Regions from separate parts of the Brevibacillus sp. FW301-21C12A genome, predicted to be linked through region 3. Evidence: a T-box and tRNA genes for the amino acid it is inferred to sense, from the RefSeq annotation. Region 3 holds a T-box; the other regions hold tRNA genes.
What was found. The T-box of region 3 lies ahead of leuS (leucine--tRNA ligase). A T-box ahead of a tRNA ligase gene usually reads a tRNA of that ligase, here a tRNA-Leu.
Positions count from the first base shown of each region.

Region 1 (10,554 bases), on a different contig from region 3:
GCGCAGCTCGCTGACCGCGTGTACGTCATGGCTAACGGGCAAGCCGTTTGCGAAGGGACTCCGCGGCACATTTTCGGCAATCAGGAGCTGTTGCGCGAACACCATATCGGCACGCCGGAATCGGTCGATATATTGTACCGCTTGCGCGAACGCGGCTACCCGATTGATCCGAAAGCCTACTTGCCGGAAGAGACTGCGTATGAAATCTTGAAGCTGATCCAGCGCTAGGGAGGGGAGCACATGTCAGCGGAATTTGAATTGACGCGCAATATTACCATCGGACAGTATTTGCCGACTGCTTCTGTCGTGCATCGGCTGGACCCGCGGTTCAAGCTCGGCGCTTTTGCCATCATGATCGTCGCGATCGCCATCTGCAATACATATGTGGGCAACCTGTTTGCGCTGGCGATCTGCCTGTGGCTGTTCCACGTATCGAAAATCCCGCTGCACTACGGCATCTCCGGGATCAAGCCGGCCGTTCCGTTCATCATTATTTTGGCGATCATGCAGCTTTTGTTTTACGGCGAGATCGCAAACGGCGGCACGATCTACTTCCAGTACGGCTTCATCACCATATCGAGCGAGAGCATCCGGCTCGTCATCGTCTCCGCCATGCGCTTTGTCGAGGTGATTTTTCTCTCCAGCGTGCTGACGCTCTCCACCTCGACGACGGAACTGACGCACGGGATGGAGCGGCTGCTCGGTCCGTTGGAAAAAGTCAAGTTTCCGGTCCATGCGTTTGCGCTCATCATCACCATCGCCATTCGCTTCGTCCCGACGTTTGCGATGGAGATGGAAAAAATGATGAAGGCACAGGCGTCCCGCGGCGCCGACTTCGGCACAGGCGAGTGGTGGCGGATCGTGCAGCGGACGAAAGACATGTTTCCGATCATCATCCCGTTGTTCAACGTGGCGCTGTCCAGAGCCGAAGACCTGATTTTGGCGATGGAAGCGAGATGCTATACGCCAGGTGCGGCCCGGACGCGCTATACCCAGTACAAGGCGAAAGGCGGCGATTATGCCGCACTGCTGGCAAGCGTGGTCATTTCCGCAATCATGTTGGGAATACCGTGGTAGTAGGCGGGAGTTCTCCCTTCTGGGGATTCCATATATCGCTTGGCAAAAAGGAGGAGTAGGCATGGAAAAAGGATTGACCGTACGCAAGATCGTCATTGCAGGGGTGCTCGGAGCGATCGCGATTTTGCTCGGGGTCACGCGGCTCGGCTACATCCCCGTTCCGACGGCGGCTGGCAACGCCACCATCATGCACATCCCGGCCATCATCGGCGGCATCATGGAGGGCTGGGGCGTCGGTATGATTATTGGTCTCATTTTTGGAGTATCTTCCTTCCTGAACGCCACTGTGCCGCTGTTCAAAGATCCGCTGGTCGCGATCCTGCCGCGCCTGTTTATCGGGGTGACGGCGTACTTGACCTACGTCGGCCTGCGAAACGTCAACCAGTACCTGGCGATTGGCGCAGCCGGCTTTATCGGGGCGCTGACCAACACGATTCTCGTTCTCGGGATGGCGGTCATTCGCGGGTACATGCCGTTTGGCGTCGCGGCGACGGTTGCCGTGACAAACGGCCTGCCGGAAGCGGTCGTCTCGGTCATCGTGACGTTGGCGGTAGTCGCGGCGTGGAAAAAGCTGGGAAGCTCCGGGAGACAAAAATCGAAAATTTCAGGAGACTTGTAAGCCATGACAGGAACCATTGTCGATGTGCCCGGCATTCGCGTCGGGCATGCGCAAAATGAAGCAGCGCTGACGGGTTGCAGTGTCGTGTTGCTGGAAAAGCCGTCTGTGTGCGGCGTGGATGTCCGGGGTTCTGCCCCGGGCACCCGTGAGACGGATTTGCTGGACCCGCTCAATCTGGTCAGCGTCGTCCACGCCATCTGCCTGTCCGGTGGCAGTGCCTACGGCCTGGACGCGGCCTCAGGCGTGATGCAGTATTTGGAGGAAAAGGGCATCGGGCTGGACGTAGGCTACGGCGTCGTCCCGATTGTCCCGGCCGCCGTCCTGTTCGATTTGGCAGTCGGCGATTACCGGGTGCGGCCGGACCGGCAGATGGGCTATCAGGCGGCGCTGGCAGCAAGCTCGGAGACTGTCGCCCAAGGGAATGTCGGCGCGGGTACGGGCGCTTCCGTCGGCAAGCTGAACGGGTTTGCCCATGCGATGAAAAGCGGCCTCGGCAGCGCGTCGCTGACTTTGCCGAGCGGACTGGTCATCGGCGCACTGGTCGCGGTCAATGCGGTCGGTCATGTCGTGGAGCCGAAGACAGGGGTCATTCTCGCCGGGCCGCGCGATGAGCGGGGGGAGATTCGAGACAGCATGGACATGATGCTCCAGCATGCTTTTTCGCCGATTCCTCCGGGCACGAACACGACGATTGCCGTCGTCGCCAGCAATGCGAAGCTGACCAAGGCCCAGGCGCAAAAGGTTGCGCAAATGGCGCACGACGGGCTTGCCCGCACCATTCGCCCGATTCATACGATGTACGATGGCGACACGATTTTTGCCGTCGCCACCGATGAAGTAGGGGCGGCGGTCGATCTCGTCGGGGCGCTGTCGGCGGATGTGCTTGCCGAGGCCGTGATTCAGGCTGTCAAGGCGGCAAAGGAAGCGGGCGGCCTTCCGGCGTGGAGCAGTTACGACAGTTGACGCTTCGGCAGCTTTCTTTTCCACACATAGGAACGGATGGGAGGACGGGCAGATGAGTCAAGTAATATCCTTTGTTGACGAGCAAGAGGTTGTGCGTTTGACGCAGGAGCTGGTGCGGATTCCGAGTGTGTTTCGTCCGGAGCAGGCGGGGGCGAACGAGGAGCGGGTCGCCTTGTTTGTGGCCGACTATTTGCGCAAGATGGGGCTGCAAGTTTTTTATGAGGAAGTCGTGCCCGGCAGGCCCAACGTCATCGCTTTTTACGACTCCGGGAGACCGGGGAAAACGCTGCTGTTCGAAGCGCATACCGATGTCGTGACCGAAGGCGACCGGGATGCCTGGAGCTACGATCCGTTCGGAGCAGCCATTTCCGGCGGCCGCATCTACGGACGTGGCTCTTGCGACACAAAAGGAAACCTCGCTGCCGCCATTTGCGCGGTCAAGGCCATCCAGCGCTCCAAGGAGGCGTTCGCCGGAAAAATTTTGCTGTGCATCCCGTGCGACGAGGAAGGCATGATGATCGGGATCAAAGACTTTATCCGCAAAGGCTGGGCGCAAGGGGTTGACGCCGCGATCATCTGCGAGCCGGAGGAAAACCAGCTTTGCGTCACGCAAAAAGGAGCGATGCGGGCGATCTTGCGCACGTACGGCAAAATGGCGCACGGAGCGATGCCGCTGACCGGAATCAATCCGAACACGCGGATGGCCCGGGCGATCGTCGCCCTCGAGGAGCTGGAGCGGAGGGAAATGGCGCGGCTTGGCGAACACCCGATGCTTGGCTGGCCGAGCATCACGCCGACGATTGTGCAGGCGCCTGTCAAGGGCGATGCCCAGATCAACGTCGTGCCGGACCAGTGCATGACGACGCTCGATATTCGAACCGTCCCGGGTCAGGACCACGAGCAGTTGCACGGCGAAATGCAGGCGATCCTCGAAGCGCTGGCCCGCGAGGACGACAAGTTCAGGGCGACGCTGGAAGTGATCGAGGAGCGGCCGTGGACGTTGACCGGAATGGAGGAGGAAGTCGTGACTTCGGTAGCCAGCGCGTATCGGGAAATTACGAAAAGAGAGCCTGTCTACAACGGCGTGCCCGGCGCGACAGACGGCACCTTTTTGCACAAGGCCGGCATTCCGATCTTGACGACGGGGGCGGGCGATCGCCACATTCCCCATCATGCCGACGAGTACGTGGACATTGACCAGTTGGTCGAATCGACGCAACTGTTTGCCTTGTCTGCCCTGACGTTTTTGACGCAGCCTGTCCGGGCGTGACGGAAAAGACGGACTTTGCCCAAGCGCGCGGCAAAGTCTTTTTTCGCGTGCAGGCACTTAAAGAAGCACGGGAGCAAGCCTGTCTGCCTCGGCTCTTGGCTTGGCAAAACTTGCAGTCACGGCGCAAAGACTGTAACTTTTCCCCTGCAAGTCGCGTCTTACCATTTTGTGAGAGCATTGTTTTTATAAAAACTTGCTTAATCTATCCAAATTTTTTTACAATAGAGTCTGTTACATAGAATACATAGGCAAGATGAGAGGGAGGCCGGACCCATGAATATGCGCTGGAACTTGGACGTTTTGTACACGTCGTTCGACTCGCCAAAGTGCAAGCAAGACTGGGAAAAACTATGCCGGGAGATGGACGAGGTAAAAAGCTGGGCAGCCTCAAGCCTGCAAACGACCGATGACGCCGTCCAGAAAATGGAGGCGTACATTACCCGGATGACTTCGATTTTGCAGACCCAATACCGCCTGTACGCGTTTGGCGAGCTGACGGCAAGCGTGGACGCGAAAAACGAAAAAGCGCTGCAATTCATCGAAAAAGTGCAGGAGCAGTCCGTCGAGCTGGTAGAGCCGGGCGTGCTGTTCCAAAAATGGCTCGGCCAACTGGACAATTTGAGCGAGCTGATTAGCCAGTCCGAGCTGCTGGAAACGCATCGCTTCATGCTGACCGAATTGTCCGAGAAGAGCAAGTACATGCTCAGCGAAAAAGAAGAAATCATTTTGGCGAAAATGAAAAACACAGGCTCCAACGCCTGGACGAAGCTGCAGGAAATGCTGACCTCGACGCTCTTGGTAGACATCACCATCGACGGAGAGGCCAAACAGCTTCCGCTGCCTGTCGTGCGCAACATGGCGCATGAAAAAGACGCCGAGCTGCGCAAGGCGGCTTACGAGGCAGAGCTTGCCGCTTACAAAAAGATCGAGGAATCGTCAGCGGCGAGCTTGAACGGGATCAAGGGAGAAGTCATCACCGTAGCCAAGCTTCGCGGCTATGAGTCGCCGCTGGAAAAAACATTGCTCGACTCGCGCATGGACAAGGCGACGTTGGACGCGATGCTTGCCGCGATGAAGGAAAGCTTGCCGGCCTTTACGAAGTACTTCCGGGCAAAAGCAAAGCTGCTCGGACACGAAAACGGCTTGCCGTTCTACGACCTGTTTGCTCCGGTGGGCGAAGCCGACATGCGCTTTACGTATCAGGAAGCGCGCGACTTTATTGTCAAGCACTTTGGTAGCTTTAGCGAAAAGCTGGCGAATTATGCCGCCCGCGCTTTTGACAACCAGTGGATTGACGCCGAGACTCGCGAAGGCAAGCGCGGCGGAGCGTTTTGCTACAACCTGCACATGGTCGGGGAGAGCCGGATCATGGCGAACTACACAGGCAGCTACAACGACGTCAGCACGTTGGCACACGAGCTGGGACACGGCTACCATGGCGAATGTCTCGTGCAGGAAGCGTTCTACAACAGCGATTACCCGATGCCGATCGCGGAAACCGCGTCGATTTTGTGTGAGACGATCATTGCCAAGGCCGCTTTGGCCCAGGCGACCCCAGAGGAAGCCTTTTCCATTCTGGAAAACGACATCTCCGGCGCAAGCCAGGTCATTGTCGATATTTACAGCCGCTACCTGTTTGAAACGGCCGTCTTTGCCCGCCGCGCAGAAGGCTCCCTGTCTGTCAACGAGCTGAAGGAACTGATGCTGCAAGCGCAAAAGGACGCCTACGGAGAGGGGCTTGACCATGCTGTGCTGCACCCGTACATGTGGGTGTGCAAGCCGCATTACTACAGTGCCGATTTCAACTTCTACAACTTCCCGTACGCCTTTGGCTTGCTGTTCGCAAAAGGCTTGTACGCCGAGTACGTGAAGCGCGGCGAAGCGTTTGTCCAGCAGTATGACGAGCTTTTGTCTGTCACAGGCAAAATGAGCATTGCCGATGTGGCCGCGATCATGGACGTCGACGTGCGCTCGGTTGACTTCTGGCGCAACTCGCTTGCGCTGATTGCCAAAGATATTGATACGTTTGTGGAGCTGGCCGCTGCGCGTGCGTAAAGCCCACAGCCCACAGGAAAAAACGTCCGATCGTCATGTCGGGCGTTTTTTTGCGCATAGCAACGAACCGACCGGGAGAAAGTAAGAAAAAACAAATGAGGTGATTACGTGGTAAACGGATTGCAGTTACTCGACCTACTACGGGAAACAGAGAACAAAATGCTGCATCTACATAGAGCCATAGACAGAGTCAGCAGCGAACCTGATTTCAAAGAGTCGGTCAGCGTTCTCACCGTAGTTGTGCGCGATTACCAGCTTCAGCTCGACAAGATGAAGCAGGCTTTGGGCAAAATCGAAATTGGGGCCAACCAGACACCTCCCCAGGCCGGACACAACACGGAAATTCATTGATCCGAACTCACAGGAAAACAGCCCACAACCTGGTGACAGGTGTGGGCCGTTTTTTCGGGGGATTGCTACTGGAATTCGGCGTAGCGCTTGACGCCGTAGAACGGATACAGCTTGTGCATGTACTCCACCTTGCCGTAGCGAACGTCTTCGCCGTTTGCATGGACGATGGTGCCATTACCCAAGTAGATCGCTACGTGGGACACGCGTCCTTTTCCGAGCGAATCGTAAAACAGCAGGTCGCCCGGCTGCGCTTGCTCGAGCGGAATGGATACGCCCCCGCGGAATTGATCCTCGGATGTACGCGGAAGTGTAACCCCGAGGCGGCTAAATACGTATGAAGTAAAGCCGCTGCAATCAAATCCGTCCGGTGTGGTTCCTCCGAGCACATACGGAGTTTTGAGCAGTGGTTCAAAGATCGATTCGAGACGGTGCAGGCTTGCGGAATCGACATCGCCTGCGAACGCAACGTCAGGGGTGAGCTTTGGACTCAAGTAAGCGGAGAAGACGTAGGCTTCATCATCTTCGAACTCGATTTTGGTCCACTCGCTGCCAGTCTCGACGACTTCAACCACGTCACCGAACTTCAGCTTGCCTAAAATTCTCGCATCCGTCGACGCTTTTTTGCGCACATTCAGCACGTCTACCGTCACGCGCGCTTTTTCGCCAGCCGTCAGTTCTTCCGGCTCGTTGTTGGCGGAGTCAATCGAGGCGGCTACGACATCGAGAGGGACGTCGGCTGCACCGCCTGTCGACAGGCTGCCTTCAGGCAAGGACAAAGTCTGGCCAATCGACAGTTGATCGCTTTTCAGTTGGTTCACTTGCATGAGCTGGCTGACCGTAGTCTGGTGCTCACGGGCAATTTTGCTCAACGTGTCCCCTGCTGATACTACATACACTCCAGAGGCGGCGTGAGCAGCAGTAGGCAGCAGAGTGAAGAGGGCGAGGGAGGTGAGTAGCTTCGAAGTAAGTTTCATATCATCGTCTCCACCAATCTACTATTTTCTGCATATCTAGATAAAATTCTAGCGGATTTTCAATGGTAAATCTATGAAAAAATGATGTAGAAAAAAAGATTTCAAAAACTATTGCAAAGTTGGTAGAAGACATGCTATATTACAGAAGTGCCCACGAGAGTGAGCAAAAGTTGGAAATAAACCACATGGAGCTGTGGTGAAGTTGGAGTTCACGCCGGTCTGTCACACCGGAGGTCGCGGGTTCGAGTCCCGTCAGCTCCGCCATTCTTCGATACACGAATGGCGAATATTATCTATGCCGGTGTAGCTCAATTGGTAGAGCACCTGACTTGTAATCAGGGGGTTGTGGGTTCGATTCCTATCGCCGGCACCACGTTTTCATTTGCGGTCGTGGCGGAATTGGCAGACGCGCTAGATTCAGGTTCTAGTGGTGGCAACACCGTGGAGGTTCAAGTCCTCTCGACCGCACCATACCAGTAAACGACAGGCTTTTGGGCTGCTTTTCCGGCAGAACAAAAGCCTTTTTGCTATTCATGATCTGGATTAGGCTGACACTGCTGGCAGCGGCAGGCTTGTCCCGCTTCCAGCTACACGCAAGCGAGCGGCTGCGACTCCGGCCGCCCCGCCGCCTGGGAGACGGGCGTGAGCTTCGTCGAATACCTGGGCCGGGTCCGAATCCGCAAAGGCCAGGAGCTGCTCCAGTTGTCGGACAAAGATTTGCATCTGATTGCGCAGGAAACCGGGTTTGCCAACGATTATTATTTCAGCCGAAAGTTTAAGCAGATTGTGGGCGTTCCGCTGACGGTGTACAGAAAGCAGCCGAAACGAATCGCCGTCCTGATGCCGCACGCCACAGCATGCCTGCTGGCCTGGGGATCGTCCCGGTGTTTGCCGTCGTCGGCTTGTGGATGGAGCCGTGGCTGACTGCTCATTACCGGGAGCGGCTCGACTGCTCAGGTTTCAGGCAAGGGGAGTGGTACAGCGACAAAACCGTCCAGTGGCTCGCGGCGAATCCGCCCGACCTCATCATGGTGTATCGGGAAGAGTACACCGAGAGCTTGTGGGAGATCGCCCCGGTGTTCACGATTCCCGAGGAATGCAGCGATTGGCGGGAGGAACTGCTCGTGCTCGCGGCAGCCGTGGGGCGTCGCGAACAGGCAGAACGCTGGCTCCTGCTGTTTGACGAAAGAGCTTTGGCGGTAAAAAACAAGCTGGCCGTCCAGCGTGCCCGAGGCGAGACGTTTTTGATCGTGAAAATCGTCTCGGGCAAATGCTACGTTTACAGCAACATGACGAGCATGGGCGGGTGTCTGATATACGATGTGCTGGGCTTGCAGCCGCCGACTGCCGTGCAGCGGAACATGATCGAAAAAGGGCTGCTGAACATACACGTCCCGCTGGACGATCTGCCCGATTACTCCGCCGATCACATTTTTTTGTTCCTCTATCATTCGCATTGGCCCCCCGCCGAGTGCGAGGTATTGGAGTCGAGCGTGTGGCGCGGTCTGCCGGCAGTAAAAAACGGCCGCGTGTACGAGCCGGACCCGAATGTTTTTTACGGGTACGATCCTTTGGCGATGGAGAAGCAATTGGACTGGCTGGAGGAAAATGGTCCAGTCACATTTCGGCTGAATTTTCGTCATTTGTCTGCATGGACAAACTTTCTGCCCTCTTGATACGCTTGATTCGATAATAATTCTCATGAATGCGACCGCGACACTTGTTCATCCGAACGGAAAAGAGCTTGCCGTGCTCGGCGACAACTTCGGGCGGGGCGGGGAAGCGATCTACCATGCGATCGGCTTCAAGGCCAATGAGCGGGTGCAGCGTGAAGTGATCGACAGCGGCGCACAGTACCAGGCGATTTCGCTTGAGCTGCTCCAAGAATACGCCGACGCAGACATCGTGTTTCTCTGCTCATGGGACCAAACGACCGAGGAAGAGCTGAAGGCGGTTGTCGATAGCGGAGTGTGGAGGCAGCTTCCGGCTGTCCGGGAGAATCGCGTCATCGTCCTCGATTACAAAACCTTTTTCTACTTTGACCCGATATCCGTCCTCGGCCAGATCGAGGCGTTGGCCGACGTGATCGAGCGGCACAACGGGGCGAAACAGAAGCAGTGAGGTCCGAGGTTTCTGGCACGATGGGGGGGCGGGCCAGTCCTAGAAATTTCTTTGACATGTCTAGTCTTTATGATACAATAGCAAAGGCGATTGAGATTTGAACAGTCGTGATTGTTCCAACATTCGCATTCTCTAACAGATTGCCTGGACGCGTTCCAGGTTTTTTTATATGCTTTTCAGCTTGGAGCGGCATGAATGAAAAGAACCTGGCAAAACTGCCCAGGTTCTTTTTGATTGCGCCTAAAAAGACACGATGATATAATCAGAGCACACGAGTGTACTCAATTTTATGGTTAGTGGTATCTCATTTTACACTTTAATTGTATCACCCGCACAAACACCTGTCAAATGCTTTTTCACAATGGAATGGTTAGGGGAGATCGGAATGAGTGCTTTGGTCCTCGGTTTTCAGGAAATGGAAAAAACAGCGCGGTTGCTCGTTGGCGGCAAAGGGATCAATCTGGGGGAGCTATCGAAAATCCCCGGCATACAAGTCCCGGAAGGATTTTGTGTGACCACAGCGGGCTATCAAAAAGCCATCGAACAAAACGAGACGTATCATGCTTTGCTGGATCGACTGGCGAGGCTGAGCGCAGAAGACCGGGAGCCAATTGGTGAAATCAGCAGGCAGCTTCGGCAAATTATCAGGGAAGCCGAAATTCCCGCCGATGTGGTCGAAGCCGTGACGCACTATCTCTCCCGCTTTGGAGCGGAACACGCTTATGCCGTGCGCTCGAGTGCGACTGCGGAAGATTTGCCGCACGCTTCTTTTGCTGGTCAACAGGACACCTATTTGAACATCATCGGCATAGAAGCCATTTTGCAGCATATGAGCCAATGCTGGGCGTCGCTGTTTACGGATCGCGCGGTCATTTACCGGATGCAAAACGGATTTGACCACCGCCATGTTTCTTTATCCGTCATCGTACAAAGGATGGTTTTCCCTCACGCTTCCGGGATTTTGTTTACCGCCGACCCGATTACAGCCAACCGGAAGCTGCTGTCTATCGACGCCAGTTTTGGACTTGGCGAAGCACTCGTCTCTGGCCTCGTATCCGCCGATTGTTATCGAGTAAAGGACGGGGACATCGTCGACAAAAGGATCGCAACCAAAACGTTGGCGA
Region 1 is NZ_JBYTBG010000025.1:26,895-37,448, reverse strand. It holds gene AC3WQH_RS15870 (energy-coupling factor transporter ATPase) at 1-228, shown strand, start outside; gene AC3WQH_RS15865 (energy-coupling factor transporter transmembrane component T family protein) at 241-1,077, shown strand; gene AC3WQH_RS15860 (ECF transporter S component) at 1,139-1,696, shown strand; gene AC3WQH_RS15855 (P1 family peptidase) at 1,700-2,659, shown strand; gene AC3WQH_RS15850 (M20 family metallopeptidase) at 2,712-3,929, shown strand; gene AC3WQH_RS15845 (M3 family oligoendopeptidase) at 4,203-5,984, shown strand; gene AC3WQH_RS15840 (hypothetical protein) at 6,093-6,335, shown strand; gene AC3WQH_RS15835 (C40 family peptidase) at 6,401-7,309, opposite strand; tRNA gene AC3WQH_RS15830 (tRNA-Asp) at 7,497-7,573, shown strand; tRNA gene AC3WQH_RS15825 (tRNA-Thr) at 7,607-7,682, shown strand; tRNA gene AC3WQH_RS15820 (tRNA-Leu) at 7,694-7,780, shown strand; gene AC3WQH_RS15815 (helix-turn-helix domain-containing protein) at 7,952-8,233, shown strand; gene AC3WQH_RS15810 (ABC transporter substrate-binding protein) at 8,194-8,985, shown strand; gene AC3WQH_RS15805 (ABC transporter substrate-binding protein) at 9,011-9,430, shown strand; gene ppsA (phosphoenolpyruvate synthase) at 9,816-10,554, shown strand, end outside.
Region 1: it has a tRNA-Leu gene. The T-box ahead of leuS (leucine--tRNA ligase) is inferred to sense a tRNA for this amino acid. The anticodon was not compared.

Region 2 (10,554 bases), on a different contig from region 3:
AGCCGTACCACTAGCCGCCGAAGTAGTCGGCAAGTCCGTCCACGATCGCTTGCACTGCTTTTTCCTGGTAAGCGGCAGTGCGAACGAGCTGCTCGTCTTTCGGATTCGACAAAAAGCCAAGCTCAACAAGCACAGACGGCCTGTCGTTTTCGCGCAAAACGTGGTAGTCGCCGAAAGAAATGCCGTTGCTCTTCAAGCCGATCCCGCCTGCCAGACGAGTCTCGATGCTTCGCGCGAGGTCGTAATCTTTGTTTTGCGCGTAAAAAAACGTCAAGGTCCCGCTGTTCGGCTTCGTGGAGGAGTTGTAGTGAATACTGACAAAGGCGTCCGCCGCCTTCACTTCGCTAATGGCTACCCGCTGGGCGAGAGAAGGCTTTTGTGCATCGCTCGTCCGGGTCAAAATCACCTGTGCCCCTCGCTGGCGCAGCTTGCTCGCCACCAGTAGCGAAGTTTGCCGATTCAGCGTCTTTTCTTCGGTACTCCATTTGGTTCCGAGCGTCCCCACGTCGCTTCCTCCGTGCCCCGGATCAATGACAATCACTTTTCCCCGCAATCCGCCTGACTTGTTGCTGCTGCTTACGACGCGGTTGCTTGTCCCCTCGCGGATGTACATGGACGATACCCAGCCTGTTTTTCCATCGGCGGTTCTGGTTTGCAGCCAGTCGGCCTGCTTTTTGAGTATCTCAACCTGTGTGCCCATGGCGAGCACATGAAGGATGTCGTGCTCCAGCCCAGGGCCTTTGCGCATGCGCAGGGCATCCGCCGCTACGGTCCCGGTCTTTTTGCTTGCCGACGCAGCAGGAACGGGAGCAGGAGCTGGCGAGGCAGCAGTGCCTGCTTTGCCTTTTTGCAAATAATAGCCGGCTACCCAGCCGCTCGCCTGCTGGTATTTGATTTTGACCCAGCCATGGGAATCTTCCGAAACGACAGCCACAGTAGTGCCGTATTTCAGCGTGGCGACGACGGACGACTGGAGGGACGGTTCGCTGCGAACGTTCAGGGAAGTCGCGGCGACTTTTGCCTGGGAAGAATTTGCTGTTGCTTGCGTCGGCTCCATGAGCGCGGGCCATGCCAAAAGCGCCGTCAGCAGGCCCGCTCCCAGGAGTGACGCTGTTTTTGCGGTTAGTTTCATGATGTGTACCTCTGGTCTCGATTGTCTGTCTCTCTTTGGACAATGATAAAGGGAAACGAAATCGTCCAGTAGTGCATTTTTTCCTGATTTTGCTTAGGAAATTAGTGAAGGGGAGGCGCGTAGCGGGCCAAAGCGTTTGCCGCCGACTCGGCCATGCGCCGTTTGAGCTGGTCGTTTTCCACTACTTTTACCCGCAAACCGAGAAAGCGGAGGCGCGACAAAATAAACTCCTGCTCGTCTTGCAAAAAACGGAGCGTAATCGTGTACTCCTGCGTGTCCGGGTCGTAGGCGACTTCTTTGTCGAAGCAGGAAAAGGCGTACAAAATGCGCTGCAGCTCCGGGTTGTAGCGGCGCACGACCTGAATTTTCGCCGTTTGTCGGCGCGCCGCGAGCATGTTTTCGATCACGGGCAAAAAACTGTCGTACCACGCGTCCTCGACGTAGATTTCCTTCGCGGAACGGATGAGCGACAGCGGCGTTGTGAGCAGATGCTCGGAATCGAAGGTCAGCCAGATGAGATACCAGTCTTTTTTGGCGAGCGAGTACTCCAGCTTGTACGGGACGCCGCGCTGGTTGCGGTAGGCCCGGCCGTTTCGGGTGCCCGCGTGGATCAGGATGTGGTTTTTGCCGAGAATGATCCGGCGCAGCTTGCGGACGAGCGGATGCCAGACGTTCCGGGTTCGCGCTCCGGCTTTTTCGATGAACAGCTCGCGTTCGTCAGCCGGCGCGTAGGCGGCTGTCAGTTGTTGCAGCTTGGACAGCGTCCCGGCTTCGAAAAAGCTTTGCGCCGCCGGGTGCTTGAGCATCATGGCGAGCCACGCCTTTTCGTGCGACGTCACCGGGTACAAGCCAGCCTCGTCCAGCCGGGTGACGAGCTGATAGTTGTGGATTTTGTCAAACAGATTCATAGTAAGCGAGCAGCTCCTTCCATTCCTTTTGAAATTGCCTGCGCAAAAAGAGCGGCTCCAGCACCTCGCAACTGGAACCGAAGCTGCGAATCCACGGCGTGATCTCCAGCGTGCTGTTGACCGTAATTTCGTAGAGGAAGCTTTCCCTCGTCTCTTCCGTAATCACGCCCCACTGGCCCTGGGCCTCGACCCGTTCCTTGATGAACGAGTGCGGCGTCCCTTTGGGCTGGAAAAATTTCAGCCGGATCGTCACAGGCTCCCCCGTATCAATCAGCCAACTGTGTTGAATGCGCTCGTCTACGCGCGCCTGCATGCGCGAAAAAACGTCCGGCGCAGCCTGTCGGCCGAGAGCAAGCTGGGTGATCCCTTCCACCCGGTACTTTCGCAGCGGTCTTTTTTCGCTTTCCTGGGCGAGCAAATACCAGCGTCCGTACTGATGGTCAAACACGACCCGCAGCGGATATACATTCTGCGGCTTGCCCGAGGAGTCGCGCAGGAAGGCGGGGTTCGTGTTTTGCGAATCGTAAAATTTGCGCCGTTTGGGCGTGAAGTAGCAAAATTCCACCATTCTTTGCTCGGCGATCGCAGTGGCGAGCAGCAGCGCCTGATGCTCGTCGAGGATGCGGGACACAAAGTGGTACTTGTACAAAAAGACGGCCCAGTCCTCGCGCTCGAGCCGGGTGTCCAGGCAGCGCTTGACTTTATGGCGCAAAAGGTAGCCGGGCACAGCGGGGAGCTGGGTGTTGGCCATGACGTCGATAAAGTCATGCAGGTCCAACAGCTCGTCATCGGCGAGCGAATTCCACAGCTCCTGGTCAAAATGATAAACATAAGGCCGCGCGTCGCCGCTCTTTTTGATGACGGCCAGCTCTTCCAAGTATTTCAAGTCCTGGCGCAACGTTTTTTCGTCCGGCACTTCGCCCGTCGGAGTCGCGAGAAACGCGTCCAGCAGCTCCTTGATCGAGCGCGGCTGCTGGCTGAGCTGCTCGAGGATGCGGGACAGCCGCTCTACCTCCGATTCCTTGAGCGATTTGGCGTGGTAGAGGAACATCAAAAAATTGTCTGTCACAGCAAAGTAGTTGTAGCGAAGCTGCGCGTAGCAGCCTTTTTTCTCGCTATCTGTCACGTGCTGGTAGAGGGTGGACTGAATCTCCCTGAGCTTTTTCACGGTTTTGTCCAGCGTATGGACGGAAATGCCCAGCCGCTCCGCCAACTGCTGGCGGTTGTACGCCCCTGCGGTCAAAAACATCAGGCGCAGCAACTGCAATTCTTTGTCAAAGCCTTCTTTTGCCATCCGCATTCATCCTTATCTGTGCGGTAATTTCCAAATTAGTCCTCATATTACGAAAGCGGGGGAGCACAAGTCAAGACGTGGCGACGATTTTGCCAAAAATAGCGGGTCGTAATACTTTTGCCATGTTCAGCCATGGAAAAATCAGCGAAGATAGCAGCAAGAGAAAGCCGTCGCGTTGTCTGCTGGCGCGGCTCGGCAAGGAGAGGAGCAACAACGAAAATGAAAACGATCGATCACGGGAATTGCCATCGGGAAGTGCAGCTTGGCGCTGGCTCCGTTCACGTGTTTGCCAATGACGAAGTGTTTGCCACATTTGGGCAGCGCGTGTTCGAGATGGCGGAACATAACTTGCGCATCCCTCGCAATGTGTACTTTTCCTATACGCCGGATGCCCATGTCGGAATCGGGACGTGCATCGGGACGACGGCCGTCTGGAATATGCATGACGGGTTTGTGTCGCCCTCGATTGTCGGCTCGGATATCGGCTGCGGCATGCGCGTGCACCTGACGCCGCTGCATCGGGATGAGCTGAAAGACAAGCAATTGAAGCGCGAGCTGATTCAGGCGATTGAAACGTACGTGCCGACGACGGAGCGCGGGCAAACGAGCTACACCGATATTTCCCTCGAAGAAGTGGTGAAGCATGGCCTGAACGGCCTGCCTGCCGCGTATTTGGCGGAGCCGGCGGGCGAGCCGGGCGGGGTGAGCCGCTCCTTGACTCATGTGGAAAAGCATACATTTGCCTTCGATCACGCGGCGCTTGCGCACATCCCGGCCAAGTCGTGGCAAAGAGCGTGGGGACAGCTCGGCACGCTCGGCGGCGGGAATCATTTTATCGAAATCCAGTCGCTCGAAATCGCGGAGGACAACCGGGAGATCGCACAGGAATGGGGCTTGTTCGACGGGCAGGTCGTCATCATGATTCACTCCGGCTCCCGCGCCTGGGGCGCCATGCTCGGACGGGATTACACGAAAAGCTTCAAGGAAGCGATGTTCAAGTGGGGGATTGAAAATCCGGAGCCGAGCCTGGTCTACGCCCCGATTGATACAGAGGAAGGCAAGCGATATTTGAACCTGATGTACTCGGCCTTGAATTACGCGGTGGTGAACCGCCATCTGATCGGCTATGCGGTCGAGCGGGCTTTCCGGGACGTGCTGGGAAAAGACTTTTCCACGCCGGTCCTGTACGATTTGATGCACAATTACGCCTTGCAGGAATATCACCGCAACACGCCGATGCTCGTCCATCGCAAAGGGGCGACCAAAGCGCTTCCGGCTGGCCACTTCCAAAATCCGAAGGCGTACAAAGACGTGGATCAGATTATTGATTCCGTCGTGGGGGCAAAGCTGGCGACAGTCGTAGCCAAGTGCAAGCCGCTCGTCGCGATCAAAGGAGTATGAGCCGAGATGGTTTCCGCTGCCGGGCGGGAGCCATCTTTTGCTTTCCTTTTGGCAAAATAGGTTCGAATGTAACATAAATTGCACCGCTTCCCCAACCGATATGAGAAAAGAGACCAAATAGGGGAGATAGGGGAACAGCTATGGCTACATACTACTACTTCACCTGCCAAAAGTGCCGGACCCGGGGGGGAGTTTTCGGCGAACAACCTTGGGGGTGGGGGAACTTTGACATGATCGAGTCCTTTAAGTTCCTGGCTCATCACATTCGCACGTGCGGGGAGGAGCACATCCGCGTCATCTCGGAGGAAGTGGACGAATACATCGATCAGCTTCACGGAGAGTACAACACGTTCCTGGAGCAGACGAAGCATATTTTTCCGCACTCGAAGGATTGGGAGTTTCTCGACCGCTGGAAGTCGCTAAAAGTTGAGGAATTAAAGGAAAAATGGGTAGAGGAAAACCGGATTGCCCACCCGGATGACCGCTTGAAGATTTACGGCACGCTTGTGGAAGTGGAAGTTTTGCAAAGAAGGGCCGGACGCGTTTCCTTCCTGGCGACCGTGACGGACCGTGAGAAAACAGCGTGGAGGCTTTCTGCCACCATGCCCGAATTGCCTGCGCTCGAGCAATCCTATATCATCATAGGAGTAAGACAGGATCATCCGGAGCTGGGGGAGATTGTGGAAGTGTTCAAGATGATTCCCCAGTCTGCAGATACGAAAGAGAGGGATCGCTAGGATGAAGCTTGAGTCCATCGGCAAACTGCTGGAAACAGTACGAAAGCGCAATCCGCTGGTGCACAACATCACAAACGTTGTCGTGACCAACTTCACGGCCAACGGCTTGCTCGCCCTCGGCGCGTCACCTGTCATGGCTTACGCCGAGCAGGAAGTCGCTGATATGGCGAAAATCGCAGGGGCACTCGTCCTGAACATGGGAACGTTGAACGAACGCGAAGTAGAAGCGATGCTGATCGCCGGAAGCTCGGCCAACTGCCACCAGGTCCCGGTGCTGTTTGACCCGGTAGGCGCAGGCGCAACCCCGTACCGCACGGAAACCGCGCAAAAAATCGTGCGCGAGCTGGACGTGGCCCTCATTCGCGGAAACGCGGCAGAGATTGCCAACGTCATCGGAGAGGCGTGGGAGATCAAAGGCGTGGACGCAGGCGAGGCGGGCGGAGACGTCGCAACGCTGGCAAAAGCGGCGGCGCAAAAGCTGAAAACGGTCGTGGCGATTACCGGAAAGGTCGACGTCATTGCCGACGGCAGCCGGGTGTACGCCATCCATAACGGCCATCCGATCTTGACCAAAGTGACAGGCACGGGCTGCTTGCTGACTTCCGTGATGGGCGCATTTGCCGCTGTGGAAAAAGACACGCTGTTAGCCGGAGCCGCCGCGCTCGTCACATACGGTGTCGCCGCCCAGCTCGCCGCGCAAAAGACGGCCGACGAAGGGCCGGGCAGCTTCCAGATTCAGTTTTTGAATGCCCTGTCCGTCGTGACCGCCGACGATGTGCACCGCCTGGGGGTTATCGAGCAGGTGGGGCTGTAGGCGAAAAGCGTGTAGGCGTGCAGGCATCTGTCCGTGCGATTTGCGGCAGCCTGTCGTTGTTGGGGGAGAGGGGATTCCTCCTGTTCCAGTTAAAATTTCTTCGTATTTTAAGAAGGAAGCGGATAAGGAGAGAGCTAAGAGAGTGGGTGCGTGACGAACAGGGGGATGCAGTGGGCTTCGTGCGGAGCGGCCGCGTGACGGACAGATGGATGTAAAGGGTTTTCGTGCGGAGCGGCCACATGCCGGACAGGCGGAAGTAGCGGCATTCGTGCGGAAGCGGCCACATGCCGGACAGGCGGAAGTAGCGGCATTCGTGCGGAGCCGTCACGCGCGGGACAAGCGGAACTAGCAGGCTTTTGTACAGAGCGGCCCGCTACTCGCAAGCCGCCACTCCGTTGCTTCGCTTTGCCATGCGCGGTTTGCATGGCTTTTTTGTACCGTAAAAAATCCCCTGGTTGCCCAGGGGACGAAAATGATCGTGGCTATATGGCTAGGATTAGGATAGGTAAGTTAGGGCGTAGCTGTAGTTTCGCAGCGTATAGGATAACAGCTTCTTCTGGTGCTCCGAGAGCGCGAGGAATACAAATTCTACTTGATCATTTTCAAACGGGCGGACATAAAAGCAGGAAATTCCATGACAAATAATTTCTTTCTTTAACGTCAGTGCTGCACTGGCATCGGTTCGTATATGCACTTCCACGGCCTTGTACCCTCCTTGGACATTCACTAGAGTACCAAAAAAAGCCAAAGGAAAAACACGGGAGTTATGGCAGATTCATGTCCAAGGTGTTACCATTTTTTGTATGAAGAATGACAATCGTGACAATTCGCAAAACAGCCTATTTCAAGTCGTCCGGAATGCATTTGGAGCGGGAAAAATAGGCGGAAATCATCGCGGCCACCCTGCCCTTTTCCGTGTTCATGTCGATTTTGTTTTGCAAGCAGCGCAAAAGCTCCTGGTCGCAGCTACAGGAAAAATAGCCGCGCTTTTGATAGCAGCGGTCGTGCTTTTTGCAGCAGCGGTCGATATCGTCAATCGGGGCGCCCGGCCCCGAACAGCCCGGGCCGCACCAGTTTCCGTACAAACAAGGAATCCGACCTGCCCGCCGTCTTCTTCTGCCCACCAGCCATCACTCCGCATCGTCAATGATTATTGGTAGCATATTGGAAAAGCGGGGAAGTTGCTTTAGGCAATTTCCACGAAAATTGACGCAAAAACTTGCGAGGCAGAGCGGAGAGAGGGTGGTGTCATGGCGGTCGCTGCCAGGACGAGAACGCCAGCGGGGAGCCGCTTCGTTTTCACAGATTTGCACGCAGAAAAACTTTTAAAATACTCCTTGAAATCGGCTGTTAGATATGATAGATTAGTTCTTGCCCGAGCGATATGCGAACAGGGCAAGCGGAAAATTTGGATGGATGTCCGAGCGGCCGAAGGAGCACGATTGGAAATCGTGTAGGCGGGGTCGACCCGTCTCGTGGGTTCAAATCCCACTCCATCCGCCATCATGGCCCGTTGGTGAAGCGGTTTAACACAGCAGCCTTTCACGCTGTCATACAGGGGTTCGAATCCCCTACGGGTCACCTAGTTCCCCCCGCAAAGCGAAGTGGATGCGTTGTAACAACGCCGAGTACTTTGCGGGGCCCCAACAACTGGTTGGAACCCGACTTTTGTCGGGGAAGAGTGGAGGCTTAGCTCAGCCGGGAGAGCATCTGCCTTACAAGCAGAGGGTCGGCGGTTCGATCCCGTCAGCCTCCACCATTTTCATATTTGCGGTCGTGGCGGAATTGGCAGACGCGCTAGATTCAGGTTCTAGTGGTGGCAACACCGTGGAGGTTCAAGTCCTCTCGACCGCACCATATCGTAAACGACAGGTTCCAGTCTGCTTTTGTGGCAGGCAGGGGCCTTTTTTGTTAGGCGTTCGCGCTCTCTCCACTGGCGCTGCCATATTCGGCGCGGCCGTTTCGGAATGGCCGAAGCGTACGGCAAACACCAACGGCTTAGGCATGGACAAAGTGGCCCGCGAGACTTGTTGATTGTACAAGGCGTCTCGCGGGTTGTTCGTTTCTTCTCCTTGAAGCGGCTCCCCCTGCCATGCCAGCACCTTGTCCCCAAAAACGTGGCCCCAACAGGTCGCTTGGGCAAGATATGGTATAACTAAACTAAAAAGAAAGAGAACGCAGGAAAGAGGTTGCATGCATGGACTCGGTTCTTCACGTTTTAAAAGAGTGCAGTCTCCTGGCGTGGGAAAAAGGGAAGCCGTCCCTGGAAGTGGCGTTCTCGTCCCCGACGATGCTCGCCCCGCTGTCAGGGCGAATGCGCATGCAGGACGGCAAGCGGACGGTTTGGCTGGGCCCGGAACAAATCGTGCTTTTGCGTCCGGGCCACTCGGTGACGATCTGCGCCGACAAAAACGAGAGCCCGCCTGTTTGCCGCCTGTCCTTCGAGAGCTATCGGCTGGCGGAGCACGACGATGAGCAGCTCGTCTACCGCAACGACCGCAGTTGTTTGCCTGCGAGCGGCTGGGTCACGAATCGACTGCCGTATCGGGCAAATGTGCTGCTGAACGAGCTTTCGCACGCGTGCCAGCAAGCGTCCGCCCACGGCCAGACGGCAGAGCAAAAGCAGCACCAGCGCTTGTTCAAAGAGCTGATGGAGCTTGCCCTTCAGTACGAAATTACGCCTGAACTGGATTGGGAGCCGTCGATCCAGAAAGCGATAACCTATATCGAGGAAAACTACCGAAGCCCTATTACCCGCCCCGAGCTGGCGCGGCTGGCCGGATTTCATACAAGCTATTTTTCGACCTTGTTTGCGAAAAAGCTGGGGTGGGGCTATTCCGAATATTTGAATCGCGTGCGGATCGACCGCGCCAAAGAGCATTTGCTGACGTCGGCCATGACGGTCAACGAAATTGCCGCGAAGGTCGGCTATGCAAACGGCGAGTATTTGAGCCGAAAATTCAAGCAACTGACCGGCATGTCCCCAGGCGAGTTCCGCAGTCGGCCGATTCCGAAGCGAATCGCCGCCTTTCAATTCGTGGGCGATTTGCTTGCGCTCGGTGTCACGCCTGTCGCCACTGACGATGAGCTTGTGCGCGGAGCGCTGCTGTTAAAAGAGGAACTGCAAAATGTTCCGACGGTCAACGGCGCATACGACGACGAGCAGCTCGCCAACCTGAAAGCGGATCTCGTCCTGGCTCCGACCTACTTTTATTACACGCCTGGCAGGATGAAGCGACTGCAAAACATCGCCCCGGTGCTGGCGCTGGAATGGGACAAGCTGGACCCGCTCGCGGAGCTTCGGCTGGTCGGCAAGCTGATTGGCAGAGAGCGGGAAGCGGAGCGATGGATCGAGCGCTATCAGGCACAGGTCGAAACTGCGAGAAAACAACTGCAAAAGCTGATCGACAGAGGGGACACGGCCGCCGTCTACGAGCTGCGCCACGATGGCGTCTTCATCTGGAACAAAACGGCGAGAGGGGCGTACAACCTGTACGACGCCCTTGGCTTCCGTCCGCCGGAGAGCGTGCACAGGGACGTGCTCGTGCCTGGACGGCATCTCTGGATTGCAGCAGACAGGCTGCCCGAATACGCCGCAGACCATATGTTTGTCATTGATGCCCGCGATGACCATGGGGCGGGTGTGCATGGCCTGAGCTTGCCAGCCTTCGAAAAGGCTCCCGGACAGGTGTATGCGCTGGAGCTGAACGAATTTTGGAGCAGTGACGGCTTGGCGCTAGAGCGCCAGTTGCACATCCAGACAAATTGCTTGCTCCGCGGCGGCGCAGAGTGAACATTTGTCCAGAAAAAACGGCAACTTTATGAAATAGACGGTGTATGGAAAAGCTTGCTATGATGGGTACGGATTTTATTGATAAGGTCGTTTCCCATTTTTAGCAAGAAGGAGCTGTACAGGATGAAAAGAAACAAGGTTGGAGCACACAGAGCGCCTGGCATGCTGAGCGCCTTACTATTGGCGATGGCGGTATTGCTTGCGGCTTGCGGTGGAGCCGGAGGGGGCAGCGGGGCCTCGCAGGAAAACGCAGTAGAGGGGCAAACAGCGGCAACGGCTGCGACGAGCGGAGAGGCCAAGCCGTCTACCCGTAAAGTAAAGACGGTCAACGGAGAAATTGAAATTCCGGCCGAGCCAAAGCGCATTGTCGCCCAAGGATATTTGGCTACCTTCCTGGCACTCGGGATCAAGCCTGTCGGGGCACCGTTCTGGGATATCGACTCCCCGCATATCAAGGCACAGACAGAGGGCATCG
Region 2 is NZ_JBYTBG010000003.1:14,765-25,318, forward strand. It holds gene AC3WQH_RS02820 (hypothetical protein) at 1-14, shown strand, start outside; gene AC3WQH_RS02825 (N-acetylmuramoyl-L-alanine amidase family protein) at 11-1,132, opposite strand; gene AC3WQH_RS02830 (WYL domain-containing protein) at 1,234-2,040, opposite strand; gene AC3WQH_RS02835 (helix-turn-helix transcriptional regulator) at 2,027-3,334, opposite strand; gene AC3WQH_RS02840 (RtcB family protein) at 3,554-4,735, shown strand; gene AC3WQH_RS02845 (hypothetical protein) at 4,966-5,472, shown strand; gene thiM (hydroxyethylthiazole kinase) at 5,474-6,286, shown strand; gene AC3WQH_RS02855 (hypothetical protein) at 6,492-6,635, shown strand; gene AC3WQH_RS02860 (hypothetical protein) at 6,783-6,986, opposite strand; gene AC3WQH_RS02865 (phospholipase A2 family protein) at 7,126-7,410, opposite strand; tRNA gene AC3WQH_RS02870 (tRNA-Ser) at 7,697-7,789, shown strand; tRNA gene AC3WQH_RS02875 (tRNA-Glu) at 7,794-7,867, shown strand; tRNA gene AC3WQH_RS02880 (tRNA-Val) at 7,970-8,045, shown strand; tRNA gene AC3WQH_RS02885 (tRNA-Leu) at 8,057-8,143, shown strand; gene AC3WQH_RS02890 (helix-turn-helix domain-containing protein) at 8,484-10,079, shown strand; gene AC3WQH_RS02895 (ABC transporter substrate-binding protein) at 10,203-10,554, shown strand, end outside.
Region 2: it has a tRNA-Leu gene. The T-box ahead of leuS (leucine--tRNA ligase) is inferred to sense a tRNA for this amino acid. The anticodon was not compared.

Region 3 (10,554 bases):
CGGAGCGGACAGCCGATGCGCTCGCCCCGACCAGCAGGACATATCCGACGAGCAAAGAAACAGTCGCAAAAAGCCCCCACCTGCGGCTTACTCCCAGCCTGTCCAGACACCACATGAACATCGAGGTGACCAGCGTCACATGCAAGCCGGAAATCGCGAGAACGTGGCTGAGTCCCAAATTGGCGTACATCGATTCCAGCTCAGGCGTCACGTCTTGGCCAAGCCCCAGCAGCAATGACTTCATATAACCGGCTGTTTCCCGATCGGCAAACAAGCTTTCGATCCGCTCGGCCCCCGCCTTTTGCCACTCCTGAAAACTCCCTTGAATGCTCGCTGCCGCCTCTACCCTCGCGTCCCGGAAGGCTGTCTCCGCCACGACGTGTACCCCTTGCCAGTGCAGGTAGCGCGCATAGTCAAAGGCGTGCGGGTTGCGCGCTCCTTGCGGCAGTCCGAGCCGGGCAAGTGCCACAAGCTCGCTGCCTGTGCGCCACTTCTCGACTGCTGCCGCTTCCTCCGCTGCACTCAATTTGACGCGCAGAACGATCGTTTCGTTTAGGCCAAGCTGCTGCCAGCTTTCGCCCTCTTCGCGCCACTGGCCCACATCCGCAAAGAAGCGGGCGACATCGCCGTCCCGTTTGACGCCAGAAGCGATTTCTCCGCGCACCCATACGGTTCGCTCCTGTGCCGCCAACGGTTTCATTTCCGACTGCTGGAGAATCTCGTACCCATAAAAATAGAGACCTGCTAGAATAGAGAGGAAGGAGTAAACAGCGAGGCGGCCTCGATAGGCGCGCGGAACAAACGCAGCCGCTGCCGCCCACGCCCCGGCCGCTCCGAGCAGCCAGACGGGATGCGCATACGCCGACAGGAGCAAGCCGCTCATCACGGCCAAGCTCGCATTCCAAAGTGACATCGTCTCCCCCTCCGTCCATTTGTCGAACTGTTCTTTTCCTGCGGAGAGTATATCCCCTGACAGGCGGACAAAAATAGAAGAGATGAGGGTCCTTTTTCCCCCTGGCTGTGCAACCGTTTTGCGCACAGGACCGGGCATCCAGAAGAGATTGCGCCAACTTGCGATACGTGATAGAGTTAGCAGGAGCAATCCAGTGAGAGGAAGAGTCATTTCATATGTGTGGAATCGTAACACTCTACAACAAGCGGCAAATGCCAGTTAGACAAGAAGCGATCAGCGCGATGACTGGTGTCATCCTGCACCGTGGTCCAGATGACGATGGTTTTCATCTCGAAGACAACATCGCCCTGGGCTTTCGTCGTTTAAGCATCATCGACGTGGAAGGCGGGCATCAACCGCTGTTTAACGAAACGCGTGACATCTGGATTATTGGCAACGGAGAAATTTACAACTACAAGGAATTGCAGCAATGGTTAAAGGACGCCGGTCACGTATTCCATACCGATTCTGATATTGAAACCATCCTTCACCTCTATGAAGAGGTAGGGACGGACGCGCCCAAGCACTTGCGCGGGATGTTCGGCTTTACCATTTACGACTCGCGCAAAAAACGGCTGTTTGGCGCGCGCGACCATTTTGGGATCAAGCCGCTCTACTATGTGGAAACGAATGATTCCATCGGCGTCGCCAGCGAGATCAAAAGCCTGCTGGAGCTACCCGGCTTTACGCGCGAGGTGAACCACAACGGCTTTTACCACTATTTGACTTTCCAATACGTTCCTGATCCCGAAACGATGTATCAGGGCATATACCGCATCCCGCCAGCCCACTCGTTCATCATCGAGAACGACCAGATCAAGCTGGAGCGTTACTGGGACGTGGAGTTCAAGCCAGACGAGAGCAAGCCGTTCTCGTACTTCGTGGAAGGGACTCGCAGCGTGATGCTGGAATCCATCGACAAGCACCGGATCAGCGAGGTTCCGCGCGGCGCTTTCCTTTCCAGCGGCGTCGACTCCAGCAGCATCGTCGCCATGCTGCGCACCTTTGAGCCTGTGAAAACTTTTTCCGTCGGCTCGGACATTCCTGGTTACAGCGAGCTGGACTTCGCGAAGCGGACGGCTGCCTTTTTGGGCACCGAGCACTTCGAGCGGGTCGTCAACGCCCAGCAGTACATGGATGAACTGCCACGCCTCATCTGGCACCAGGACGAACCGGTAGCGGACCCTTCCGCCATCCTGCTCTACTTCGTCGCGCAAATGGCGAGCGAGCACGTCACCGTCGTCTTGTCCGGCGAAGGCGCCGATGAGTTTTTCGGCGGGTACAACATTTACCGGGAGCCTAGCTCGCTCAAGATGTTTTCCGGCATGCCTGGCTGGATGCGCCAGTCGATCGGTTACATGGCACAGCGCCTGCCCGATCAGGTAAAAGGGAAAAACTTCCTTATCCGCGGCTCGAAGACGGTGGAACAGCGCTTTTTCGGCAACGCCCTGATCTTCAGCGAAGAGATGAAAAGACGCGTCGTGATGGACGACATCGCCCGTTCCGAATCGTACGTCTCGCCGTTTACGATCACAGAAGAGATTTACAAGCGCGCTTCCCAGTACGATGACGTGACCAAGATGCAGTATTTGGACATTCACACCTGGCTGCGCGGAAACATTTTGATGAAAGCCGACAAAATGACGATGGCAAACTCATTGGAGCTGCGCGTTCCTTTCATCGACCTGAAAGTGTTCGAGTTCGCCGCTACCATTCCGACGAAGTACAAGATCGCCAACGGCACGACCAAGCACGTGCTGCGCGAAGCGATGAAAGACTTCCTGCCGCCGGAAATCAAGTCGAAGAAGAAGCTTGGCTTCCCGGTTCCGACTCGCCATTGGCTGAAAAACGAATTTTACAAATGGGCAAAAGAGATCATTTTCGAATCGAAGGTAGACAATTTGATTAATAAGGCCTACGTGCTCTACATGCTCGACGAACACCGTGAAGGAAATGCCGACTATAGTCGCAAAATCTGGACGATCCTCGTTTTCATGCTGTGGCACCAAATCTTTATCGAGCAAAAATATACGTTCGATCCGTACGTCAGCCCGAATGTAGACATTCGCCGCAAGAAAAATTCGCTGCAGCATATCGGCTAAAAGCCGGTAGCGTGCCTACGCAAAAATATTTGCAGACCCTCTTTTACTTTTCGTAGATTGTGACTAGAGAATGCTTTCGCTCTATTCCACAAGCACACGCGAGGTAAGGGAGGGTCTTTTGCTATGCTGTTGGATTGGTGGGAACGTCATCGACGCCTGGTCCTGATCGTGGCGGCGACCTTGTTTGTGGCCGTCAGCTTTTGGCTCTACCAGGGGGAGCAGCGGGCAGAGACCGTCGGTGTACCGCTCGTTTCCTCTGCCTATGCGGAAAGGGAGCGCGTCGGGCAGCCGGAAACTGCCCTACAGAAACGGGAGCCTGTCCTTGACCAACCATCTGATGCGCACGCCCGCAGCGAAGCGGAAGCCGCAGTCGAACGAAAGCCCGCCCCTCCGCCTCTCTACGTCGACGTAAAGGGCAAGGTGAAACAGCCGGGACTGTACCGCTTCACGCCGGGCATGCGCGTAGCGGACGCGATCGAACAGGCTGGCGGCGCCCTGCCCGAAGCGGACCTCGATCAAATCAATCTGGCTGAGCCGTTGGCAGATGGGACTGCGCTTTTGGTTCCGGCAAAAGGCAGCGCGACTGGCGGGCCTGGATCGGCAGTTGGCGCGCCTCCCCTTTCGCCAGTGCCCGCGAGCGTGACCCGTGCTGCGGGGACTGGCGGCGCTGTGCCAAAAGCCAAGCTGCTCAATCTCAACACAGCGACCGTCGAGGAACTGATGAGCTTGCCAGGAATCGGGGAGGCGCGAGCAAAAGCGATTTTGGACTACCGTTCGCAAGTCGGCCGCTTCCGTTCCGCCGACGAATTGAAAAAGGTTTCTGGGATCGGGGCAAAGATGTTCGAGCGGATCAAAGACCAGATCGTTGCGCAATAAAGCACTGTCCGGTCATGATTGCCGATCTTCTCACATAGAATGGGGAAAGAATATCGGAGGGAGGTATGCCCATGGATAAAATCGGGTTCATTGGTACGGGCAGCATGGGCAGTATCTTGATTGAAGCATTGCTGTCCGCCAAAGCGCTGTCTCCCAGCCAGATCACCATCAGCAACCGCACGATCGAAAAAGCCGAACAGCTCGCTAAGCGGCTTGGCGGGCTGGCGGTCGCCCATAGCAATGTGGATTTGGCCAGAGAAGCCGACATGATCCTGCTGTGCGTCAAGCCGCTGGAGTACAGCGTGCTGCTCGAGCAACTCGCCCCTGTCCTGACGGCGGAACAGCTTATCGTCACGATCACCAGCCCGATCAAGCTGGAGCATCTTGAGTCAAAAGTACCTTGCGCCATCGCCCGGGTCGTTCCGAGCATTACCAACGCGGCGCAGAGCGGCGTGAGCCTGTGCGAATTCGGTGCGCGCGTCGACGAAGAGCAGCGCCATTATATTCGCAACCTGTTTGCCCACATCAGCACGCCTGTCGAGATCACCGCGCCTTTCTTGCGAATCACTTCCGACATCGCCAGTTGCGGCCCTGCCTTTTTGAGCTATATTTTGCAGCAGATGATTCAGGATGCCGTCGAAGAGACAGGCATCTCGACAGAAGCCGCTACTTATTTGACCTCGCAGATGCTGATCGGAGTGGCCGATCTGTTGCGCGAAGAAAAATTCACGCTCCCTTCCTTGCAGCAGCGCGTCTGCGTCCCCGGAGGAATCACCGGCGAAGGGCTGATTCCTTTGCAAAGCAAGCTGCCCGGCATTTTTGCAGAGGTATTCCGGCGCACGCGCGCGAAGTTCGCCGAGGATCAGGAACTGCTCGACCGTTATTTGAACGAACAGCCGCAGTAGCTGCGAGAGCGTGGGTTGCTTGCAGTTGCGAGCCTTGCAGAGCGACGACAAGCACGCTGTCAGTATCAGAAAACTGGCAGTACGAAAAAAGGAGCGGAAACCTGTTATTCAAACAGGCTCCACTCCTTTTTCCTTTCACCTCTCACCCGCTTGCCATCACGAGAGGATGACAAGCCGACGGTGAGCGATAGACGCTTTTCGTGCGACTAGCGAGTCGTTTATCTGGCCCGCCTTCTGGATCTTGCGTCTAATCCGACTAACGAACCACAATATTAACCAGCTTGCCAGGCACGGCGATGATTTTGACGATTGTCTTGCCTTCGATCAGTTCCTTAATCAGCTCGTTGCTGAGTGCCAGCTCCTCCATTTGTTCCTTGGTCGAGTCGGAGGCAATGAGCATTTTTTCCTTGTTTTTGCCGTTGATCTGGATGACGATTTCCACTTCGTCCTCGACCAGCTTCGACTCGTCGTAGGTTGGCCATGGCTCGTAAGCGATTGTATCGTTGTGGCCGAGTTTTTCCCACAGTTCCTCGCCCAAGTGCGGGGCGATCGGGGACAGCATTTTCACGAAGTCTTCCATGTATTTTTTCGGCAGGACGTCTGCTTTGTACGCTTCGTTGACGAATACCATCAACTGGGAGATCCCTGTATTGAAGCGCAGGCCCTCGTAGTCTTCCGTCACTTTTTTCACGGTTTGATGGTAGACGCGCTCCATGCTGGTCGGTTTGTTCGTATCGACGATTTTCGGGTTCAGCTCGCCGTTGTCTTGAACGAACAGGCGGTACACGCGGTCCAGGAAGCGGCGCGCGCCATCGAGACCTTTTGTCGACCAGGCGATGGATGCATCCAGCGGCCCCATGAACATTTCGTACAGGCGGAGCGTGTCGGCACCATGGCTGTTGACGATATCGTCCGGGTTGACGACGTTGCCTTTGGACTTGCTCATTTTTTCGTTGTTTTCACCGAGGATCATGCCTTGGTTAAACAGCTTCTGGAATGGCTCCTTGGTTGGCACGACGCCGATGTCGTACAGGAATTTGTGCCAGAAGCGGGAGTAGAGCAAGTGCAATACAGCGTGCTCTGCACCGCCGATGTAGATGTCGACTGGCAGCCATTGTTTCAGCTTTTCCGGATCGGCCAAAGCTTTGTCGTTGTGCGGGTCGATAAAGCGCAGGAAGTACCAGCAACTGCCCGCCCATTGCGGCATGGTGTTCGTCTCGCGGCGCGCTTTCTTGCCGGTTTCCGGATCGACGGTGTTCAGCCAGTCGGTGATGTTGGCGAGCGGCGATTCGCCTGTGCCGGACGGCTTGATTTCTTTTGTTTTAGGCAGCATGATCGGCAATTCGGATTCTGGCACAGTTTTCATTGTGCCGTCTTCCAGATGCAGGATTGGAATTGGCTCGCCCCAGTAGCGTTGACGGCTGAACAGCCAGTCGCGCAGACGGTAGGTCACTTTGCGGCTGCCTTTGCCTTCTTTCTCCAGCCATTCGATCATTTTGTTGATCGCCTGTTCTTTGTTCAGGCCATCGAGCATGCCGGAGTTGATGTGTTCTCCGTCGCCTGTGTACGCTTCCTTGGAAATGTCTCCGCCTGCGATGACCGCTTTGATTGGCAGATCAAACGTCTTGGCGAACTCGTAGTCGCGCTCATCGTGCGCCGGTACAGCCATGATCGAGCCTGTTCCGTAGCTAATCAGCACGTAATCGGCAATCCAGATCGGCAGACGTTCGCCGTTAACCGGGTTGATCGCATAGGCGCCTGTGAATACCCCTGTCTTTTCTTTCGCCAGGTCGGTACGCTCCAGATCGCTTTTGTGCTTCGTCTGCTCCAGGTAAGCTTCTACCGCTGCTCTCTGCTCTGGCGTCGTAATCTGTTCCACCAGCTTGTGCTCGGGAGCGAGTACCGTGTAGGTGGCGCCGTAGAGCGTATCCGGGCGGGTCGTGAAGACAGTAAAGGTCTGGTCGTGTCCCTCAATAGCAAACGTAACCTCTGCCCCTTCGGAACGGCCGATCCAGTTGCGCTGCATTTCCTTGATGCTCTCCGGCCAGTCCAGCTCTTCCAGGTCTTCGAGCAGTCTTTCCGCATACGCGGTAATTTTCAATACCCATTGTTTCATCGGGCGGCGTTCGACCGGATGGCCGCCGCGCTCGCTTTTGCCGTCAATGACTTCTTCGTTGGCCAGAACGGTTCCCAGCGCCGGGCACCAGTTCACGGCTACTTCGTCAACGTAGGCCAGGCCGTGCTCATACAGCTTCGTAAAAATCCACTGGGTCCATTTGTAGTAGTGCGGATCGGTCGTGTTGATCTCTCTGTCCCAGTCGTAGGAGAAGCCGAGCGACTTGATTTGGCGGCGGAACGTGTTGATGTTTTTTTCTGTGAACTCCGCAGGGTCATTCCCCGTATCGAGCGCGTACTGCTCGGCTGGCAAGCCAAACGCATCCCAGCCCATTGGATGGAGCACGTTGTAGCCTTGCATCCGCTTCATGCGGGACAAAATATCGGTAGCCGTATAGCCTTCCGGGTGTCCGACGTGCAGCCCGGCACCAGATGGATACGGGAACATATCGAGTGCGTAAAACTTTTTCTTGTTCGGGTCCTCGGAAGTTTTGAAGGTCTTGTTTTGCTCCCAGTATTGTTGCCACTTTTTTTCAACATCACGATGACTGAAAACCATGGTAGAGCACTCCCATCTTGAAATAGGTAAAAAATGAAAACTCGGCTACACCGAGCCATTGGCGTAGCCTTCGTTGCACTTATACCGGATAAGAATCTGTACATTCCGGTCCAGTATAAAGAAAACCCCACGTCCCCAGTCGTTCTACGAAAGGGACGAGAGGTTTGTTTATATTCCCGCGGTACCACCCAGATTGGCGAATGAAAAAGCATTCACCCACTTGAAATCCGTAACGGGGATGAGCCGCCTGCCCTTACGCAACCATGTACACATGGCCTTCGGGGCAAGTGCTGGGAGGCGAGTTCAGATAGTCCCGGGTTGACTTGCACCTGCCGTCAACTCTCTGTATGCGCGGGGCATATTCCTACTATTCCTCTTAAACGCGTCGAAATTTGTAGTTATAACGCCATTATAGTCAATATAAACCAACCGTGTCAAACCCTACGGCTTGCGAGCGGCAAAAAATAAGCGTTCGCTCGCTTCCTGCGGCGGCAAATCCGAATAGTCTGCCGTAATGACGATGTCCGTGAAGCCCGCGTCGGCCAGCCAGCGCATCAGTTGGACCGGCTGGTAGGCTCTTTGCCAATGCTCCTCCTCCAGCCGCTCGTACAAGCCGTTTGGCTGGCGGACGAAAAAGGTGAGCTGGTGCTCTACCTCCAGGCGCAGCGGATCGCAAAAACAATGCCAAATGTACGAAACCTCATCGTCGACGTAGGTGAATGTCTCGTCGCCGAAAATATGCAGCATTTTGTACGGGCTGTGCACATCGAACAAAAAGCTTCCCCCGGGAGCAAGGTGAGCGAAGACGCGCCGAAACGTCTCCTGCACGTCCGCTTCTTCTGTCAGGTAGCTGAGAGAGTCGCACAAGGAAATGACCGCGTCCGCCTCCGGCAAGGAAAGCTCGCGCATATCCTGCTCGACCCACGCCACCTCTACTTGCTCCTGCCGCATTTTGTCGTAGGCAATCGCCAGCATCTCGGCGGACAGATCGACGCCCGTGACCCGATAGCCGCGCTTGGCCAGCGGAATCGCAATCGATCCCGTCCCGCAGCCCAGATCAATGACTCGTTTTGGAGCCTCTCCCTTTTGCCAGGTGCGCTCGACCCAGTCCAGCCATTGATCGTAGGGGGTGTCCGCCATCAGCCTGTCGTAAACTGCGGCCATGTGTGCGTACGCCATCCGTTTTTACCCTTGCGCAGCGAAGGACACTTCTTCTGCATCCTTCCACAGTCGCTCCAGATTGTAAAACTCGCGATCTTCGCGGTGGAAGACGTGAATCACGATATCGCCGAGGTCGACGAGCACCCAGCGTCCCTCATCCGCGCCTTCAATGCCGCGAACGTCAAAACCGTTTTTGTGGGCTTGATCGCGAATTTCGCGCACGATCGCCTGCACCTGACGCTCGTTGTTTCCGTGGCAGATCATGAAGTAGTCTGCAATCACCGAAAGCTTGCTGATGTCCAGCACCTTCAGATTTTCTGCCTTTTTGTCTTCTGCTGCCTTCACTACCAAGCGAGCCAACTCTTCTACTGTTTTAACCATCAAAACCCTCCTTCTTTCCCTTTGCGGGATACCAGATCGTTATAAGCGGTAAGCGTCAGCGGATAGACCGTCTTCTGCTTTTCTATCAAAAACTGGATCGTGCCTCCCAAAGCGAGAGCCAGGGCGGCATCAAGGTCTTTCTCGGCCAGCGTGCGAATCTGCTCCACGCCAGGAAAATTCCGGTTCGGTTCTATATAGTCTGCCACACAAACCACTTTTTCTAACAGGGACATCCCGGCTCGCCCTGTCGTATGGTAGCGAACGGCTTGCAAAATATCCGGGTCCGTCACTCCCAGGTCGTTCTGAATGACGATTGCCCCGGCAAAAGCGTGCCACAGCTCTTTTTCCCCTTCCAACAGCTCTGTCGGCATATCGTGGCGAACGAGAATTTCGAACATTTTCTCCACGGGCCAGCATTTGCAGTAGTCGTGCAAAAGTCCGGCAAGCTCGGCTTTGTCAGGGTCAGCGCCGTATCGCTGTGCAAGCTCGCGGGCAGACTGGGCGACCCCCAAAGTATGCTTGTAGCGCTTCTCGTGCATTTGCGCCCGGATGCGCGCAAGCAGTTCCTCCCGATTAGACAAGAGTTTCATAGAATCGGTTCTCCTTTATATAACGCTCCACAGCATCAGGTACCAGATAGCGGATGCTTTTGCCCGCCGCCGCCTTTTCCCGGATTAACGTGGAAGAGATGTCCCAGACCGGCATCTCCACGAAGGTGACGTACTCGCACGCCTCCCGCTCCAACTCCGTGCCCGGTCGCGCCAGACCTATAAAGCGTACCATGCGGATCAACTGTTGGAACTGGTACCATTTGGGCAAGATTTTTACCATGTCTCCCCCAATAATAAAAGAAAACTGACAATCAGGAAACTGCTGCGTGAGCAGAACCATCGTATCGTACGTGTAAGAGGGGCCTTTTCGGGCCAGTTCGATATCCGTCACGCGAAACGACTCGTGATCGGCTATGGCGAGCTGAACCATTTGCAGGCGATGATGCGCCTCTGTCAGCCCCTCCCTGCTCTTGTGCGGCGGAATGTGCGATGGCATAAACCAGACCTCGTCAAGTCCAGCCTGCTCTCTGGCCTGTTCAGCCGCCAGCAAGTGGCCGCAATGGATGGGATCAAATGTGCCGCCCATGATCCCGACTTTTTTTCGTGCGTCCTTCATGGTGTTCGATCACTTACGGCAGCTTGATCGTCTTGTGCTCCCGGGACTCTTTGTACAAGACAACCGTATGGCCAATCAGTTGCACCAGCTCGGCACCCGCACCTGCTGCCAGTTCTTCTGCTACTTCATGCTTGTCGTCGCTGTTGTTTTGCAAAATCGCGACTTTAATCAGCTCGCGCACTTCCAGCGCTTCCTTGATCTGGGTAATCATATTTTCGTTAACGCCGCCTTTTCCTACCTGGAAAATCGGGGTGAGATGATGAGCTTCTGCGCGCAAAAAGCGCTTTTGCTTGCCGGTCAACATCGGCATGCCTCCTTTAGTTCCTGCAATCATGT
Region 3 is NZ_JBYTBG010000014.1:11,744-22,297, forward strand. It holds gene AC3WQH_RS11115 (DNA internalization-related competence protein ComEC/Rec2) at 1-913, opposite strand, end outside; gene asnB (asparagine synthase (glutamine-hydrolyzing)) at 1,129-3,054, shown strand; gene AC3WQH_RS11125 (helix-hairpin-helix domain-containing protein) at 3,178-3,930, shown strand; gene comER (late competence protein ComER) at 4,002-4,835, shown strand; gene leuS (leucine--tRNA ligase) at 5,092-7,509, opposite strand; T-box leader at 7,658-7,899, opposite strand; gene AC3WQH_RS11140 (class I SAM-dependent DNA methyltransferase) at 7,951-8,688, opposite strand; gene rsfS (ribosome silencing factor) at 8,695-9,051, opposite strand; gene yqeK (bis(5'-nucleosyl)-tetraphosphatase (symmetrical) YqeK) at 9,051-9,641, opposite strand; gene AC3WQH_RS11155 (nicotinate-nucleotide adenylyltransferase) at 9,625-10,218, opposite strand; gene yhbY (ribosome assembly RNA-binding protein YhbY) at 10,232-10,522, opposite strand.